DNA from 2 places in the Nostoc sp. LEGE 12454 genome. Region 2 is predicted to be linked to the other one. Evidence: riboswitches for the same ligand, from Rfam matches in the RefSeq annotation. Region 2 holds a riboswitch; the other holds the start of a gene.
What was found. Region 2 has a riboswitch for cobalamin ahead of AC1F2U_RS23320 (DUF1636 domain-containing protein). Riboswitches for the same ligand answer to the same signal wherever they lie in the genome.
Positions count from the first base shown of each region.

Region 1: linked by a shared signal. The riboswitch ahead of cobG (precorrin-3B synthase) and the one ahead of AC1F2U_RS23320 (DUF1636 domain-containing protein) in region 2 are both predicted to bind cobalamin.

Region 1 is NZ_JBWQXL010000015.1:140,329-142,724, reverse strand. Features, by position in the region: gene AC1F2U_RS17940 (LLM class flavin-dependent oxidoreductase) at 1-1,257, shown strand, start outside; adenosylcobalamin-variant (AdoCbl-variant) riboswitch at 1,553-1,636, shown strand; gene cobG (precorrin-3B synthase) at 1,608-2,396, shown strand, end outside.
Region 2 is NZ_JBWQXL010000026.1:38,680-41,075, reverse strand. Features, by position in the region: gene AC1F2U_RS23325 (cobalt-precorrin-6A reductase) at 1-655, opposite strand, end outside; gene AC1F2U_RS23320 (DUF1636 domain-containing protein) at 652-1,071, opposite strand; cobalamin riboswitch at 1,094-1,265, opposite strand; gene cobA (uroporphyrinogen-III C-methyltransferase) at 1,315-2,094, opposite strand; gene AC1F2U_RS23310 (sirohydrochlorin chelatase) at 2,091-2,396, opposite strand, start outside.

The DNA.
Region 1 (2,396 bases), on a different contig from region 2:
CAGCATTATAAAAGGCTGGCACAGACGGCAGAACGCGGCAAATTTGACATGATCTTCTTTGCAGACGGGGTGGCTGTGCGCGACCGTAATCAAAGCGCCGACCTTTTGAGCCGAAATGGGAAACTCGTCCACTTTGAACCTCTCACCCTGTTGTCGGCTTTATCTGTAGTAACGGAAAACATCGGTTTGACGGCGACAGTATCGACTACATACAACGAGCCTTATCACCTCGCCCGCAAGTTTGCATCATTAGATTATCTTAGCGGTGGCCGTGCCGGTTGGAATCTCGTAACTTCAGCTACTGAAGCTGAAGCGCTGAACTTCAATCGGGAAAACCACATGGAGCATACCCTACGTTATCAGCGTGCCAAAGAGTTTGTGGATGTTGTCACGAAACTCTGGGATAGTTGGGAGGACGATGCCTTCTTACATGATAAGGAATCGGGTATTTACTTCGATCCAAATAAACTGCACGTTCCCAACCACAAAGGCGAACATTTTTCAGTGCGTGGGCCGCTAAATGTGGCGCGTCCCATCCAGGGTTATCCGGTGATTATTCAAGCTGGATCTTCCGAGGATGGTAAGGATCTGGCTGCACAAACGGCGGAGGTAATTTTTACTGCCCAGCAGACCTTGGCAGAAGCTCAGGCATTCTATGCAGATGTGAAGGGGAGACTGGCTCAATACGGGCGATCGCCTGACCATCTGAAGATTATGCCAGGTATATTCCCAGTTATCGGCAAAACCGAGCAAGAAGCTAAGGACAGATTCGATCAAATTCAGGAGTTGATCGATCCGGTGGTCGGCTTAAATTTGCTTGGCTCAATGATTGGTGGATTTGATCTATCCGACTATCCATTGGACGGGCCGTTGCCGGAGCTACCAGAGACTAACGGCGGTAAAAGCCGTCAGCAACTTTTGACTGACCTGGCTCGTAGAGAGAATTTAACGATTCGACAACTGTATTTGTCGATAGCTGGAGCGCGTGGGCATCGTCAAATTCTAGGCACACCAGAACAAATTGCCGATCAGCTAGAAGATTGGTTTGTCAATGGCGGGGCAGATGGCTTTAATATTATGCCACCTTGGTTGCCGGGAGGATTGGATGAGTTTGTAGACTTGGTAATTCCGGAATTGCAACGTCGCGGTCTGTTCCGTACAGAGTATGAAGCACGAACCCTGCGCGAAAATCTTGGTTTACCTCGTCCAGTAAATCAGTTTAACAAAGTTGCTATTCCTGAAGCGGCGATCGCCTAATTTTTTCTAAAGCAAGTTTTGCAGCAAAAAGGCTCAAGCATTCCTGCCTGAGCCATGACTAAATTCAATTTGTTGAGATAAGCAGGGGGCAGGAGGCAGGAGGCAGGAGGGAAGAGAGTTTTAGCCTAGTTAATTTTTCTTCACATAGTTTGGTTTTATTGTGCCGACTTACCTGTATCTTTCGATCGGCAGTGAATAAGCTCAGTTAAAATTTATCGCAATAGTAATGTAAGATAATTATCTGGATGATGTCTGGTTGAAATCTATAACCTAAACAAAATCTAAATTACTAAAGCTGGGAGTTGGGAAACTCCGGTGAAATTCCGGGACTGTGCCGCAGCTGTGATGGGATGACCCAAGTCAGAATGCCAACTCTCAGGATGTCCTCAAGACACACTCACCGTCTACTCCCTGCGTTGCACGGGGAAGGAGTTCTAAGTTTGGTTTCTGGATTTGCCACTTGTCCTGGCTTGTTTTATCCTACTCCCGCCGCAGATGGTATATTATCTCGCGTTAGAATACCAGGTGGAATTATTAGTAGTCAGCAGTGCCGTGCGATCGCAGATATAGCAGAACAGCACGGTGGCGGCTATATAGATGTGACTAACCGAGCTAACCTGCAAGTTCGTGAAATCCGCACGGGGATAAATGCTGAGGTTCTAAAGTACCTACAAAATATGGGATTGGGTTCTGACAATACTGTTGTAGACCAAATCCGCAATATTATGACCAGTCCAACTGCTGGTATCGATCCGCAAGAATTAATCGACACTCGCCCTTTTGTCCAAGGTTGGGATGATTATATTGCAGCACATCCGGCGCTTTCGGGACTGTCGGCAAAATTTAGCGTTTGCTTTGATGGTGGTGGGATAATTCAGGTGTGCGATCGCTTGAATGATATCGCCTTTGCAGCTGTCTTAGTTAACGATAATGTTTATTTTCGCCTCTATCTCAGTGTCGGCGAGAAGGGTCAATCGCCCAGCGATACGGGAATTTTGTTACCACCAGAGGACTGTTTGCCCGTCTTAGCAGCTTTAGCGGATGTCTATCTAGCTTATAGTCATACTACGAGTAAGCGGCGGCTGCGTCTGAGAGAGTTATTGAATACTTTGGGTTGTGAAAATTATCTCCAAGAAGTT
Region 2 (2,396 bases):
CAACCTTTACGCCCAGTTCTCGCGCGGCAATCATCTTGGGCTTTGTCGCATCGCCACCGCTATTTTTGCTGACGATGGTATCAATGTTATTCTCAATCAGAATTTGTCTTTCATTATTGAGGGTAAAAGGCCCGCGATCGCACAATACCATCCCCGGCGGTACTAAAGCATCTTCGCCAGGAGGGTCAATCATCCGCATCAAAAACCAAATTTTCTCCAAATGAGCAAAAGCAGCCAGTTCTTGCCTGCCAACTGTCAAAAATACCCGCTGTGACTGATTTTGCAGGGCTATTGCTGCGGCTGCAACACTATCAACTTCAATCCAGCGATCGCTACTTTCTTTTTCCCAAGGCGGACGGATTAACATCAAACGGGGTACTCTAACTTCCGTTGCTGCATCTGCCGCATTGAAGGAAATCTGACTAGCAAAAGGATGGGTTGCATCAATTAATAAGTCGATTTGCATGACTCGCAGATAGCTAGCCAATCCAGCCACACCCCCAAAGCCTCCAACCCGCAAATCGCCCAGCGGTACTGACGGTTCGCGGGTGCGTCCAGCTAGAGAGGTGATTACTTCTAACCCTTGGATAGTCGTAACTTTGGCAGCTAATTCTGCTGCATCACCCGTCCCACCCAAAATCAAAACGCGGATCATTTAGATAAAGGTGGAATCTTTGCTAAAATGCCCTTCTTCATTGCTTCTGGACGCTCTGACCAAGGCAGCAAACCATCTGCTTTGGCATAGTATTGGCTAGCACATTCCAGCACAGCAGAGGCACTGCCATCAACAGCTAAATCACCAAATAAATATGTTAATTTGCCTTTGGCACTAAAGGCAACTACACAAGAACGATTACAAGCACTCATGCATTCAACTTCCTGAATTGGGAATCGATCTCGTAACTCCCAATCTTGTGCCAGCTGCTGAAGTTGGTGTAAAAGTTTTTCACCACCACTTTCACCTAAACGTTTTCCATTTTGCCAAACACTAGCACAGGTTTTGCAAACAAATAAAGTATGTTCGGCAACTTCCATTGGGCTGGTTGGGGAAATATTTACAGTCGTAGTCATCTGTACCTCGCAGATATGTGAAACTAATAAATCTATTTCGGCGGGCATCCTGACTCACTCAATTTGAGATTTTCGATTTAGTTTCTGAATCTCACATTGGTTCACAGTTGCGGGACAGCGCCGGATTTGCACCGAACTTTCCCCGTTACCTCTGGTGGCTGACTCCCACCAGAACCGAATCACCTTATCGATCGTACACTAGGGTTATCGTAAAATACGAAACAATAAGCTTTTTGCCAACCATCAAACTGGACGACAGCCAGATAAAATACTGTGCATCTTCACTACTTGCCCAATAACTGCGATCGCAGGCGCACTAAATCCAGTTTCCTCTACCTGTGTGACAATTGTCTCCAATGTCCCAATTAATTCTTCTTGTTCTGGGCGCGTACCCCAGCGCACCAAAGCAATCGGCGTTTCTAAATTCAACCCAGCTGTAATTAATTCTTCCACAATATAAGGCAGATTGTGAATTCCCATATAAATTACAATGGTTTCGGAACCGTGAGCGATCGCACTCCAATTCACTATCGGTCTATACTTACCCGCCACTTCATGACCAGTTACAAATGTGACTGATGAACTATACAGCCGATGCGTCAAAGGAATACCTGAGTATGCTGCTGCTGCAATTCCCGAAGTGATACCTGGCACAACTTCCGTTGATATTCCAGCTTTGACTAATTCTTCCATCTCTTCGCCACCGCGACCAAAAATAAACGGATCGCCGCCCTTGAGCCGCACTACAATTGCACTATCTTGTGCTTTCTCAATCAGCAATTGAGTTGTTTCTGATTGCAACAACGAATGTCTCCCCGCACGTTTACCAGCATTAATTTGCTCGGCTTGGGGATTAATCATTGCCAAAATTGCCGGACTCACCAAGGCATCATAGATGACTACATCTGCACATTCCAACAAACCTTTTGCCTTCAGGGTAATTAATCCTGGATCTCCTGGCCCCGCACCTACTAAATAAACCTTTCCCAAATACTTGTTCTCCTGTTTTTCTGTGCGGTTCATTTCTCTGTTAAATCCCAAATTAGCTCGGCTAATTCTGCACTTGCTCCCAGTGGCTCTGCCAGTTGGAAATTCACCGCAGAAAATTGTAATTTTAGCTCCTCTATTGAGGTAGCGATCGCATCGGTTATTGCACCAGCGAATAAAAAGTATGGCAAGATTGCAATTTCTCGATAACCAGCAGTTACTAACTCTTTCACTCGTGATTCTAAACTAGGAGGCCCAGCCCAATAAGCGCTCACGGCTCCCAAACTCGCCGCCATTGCTTCCACAGTTTCTTGCGAACCTGGGCGACGGCTACCATG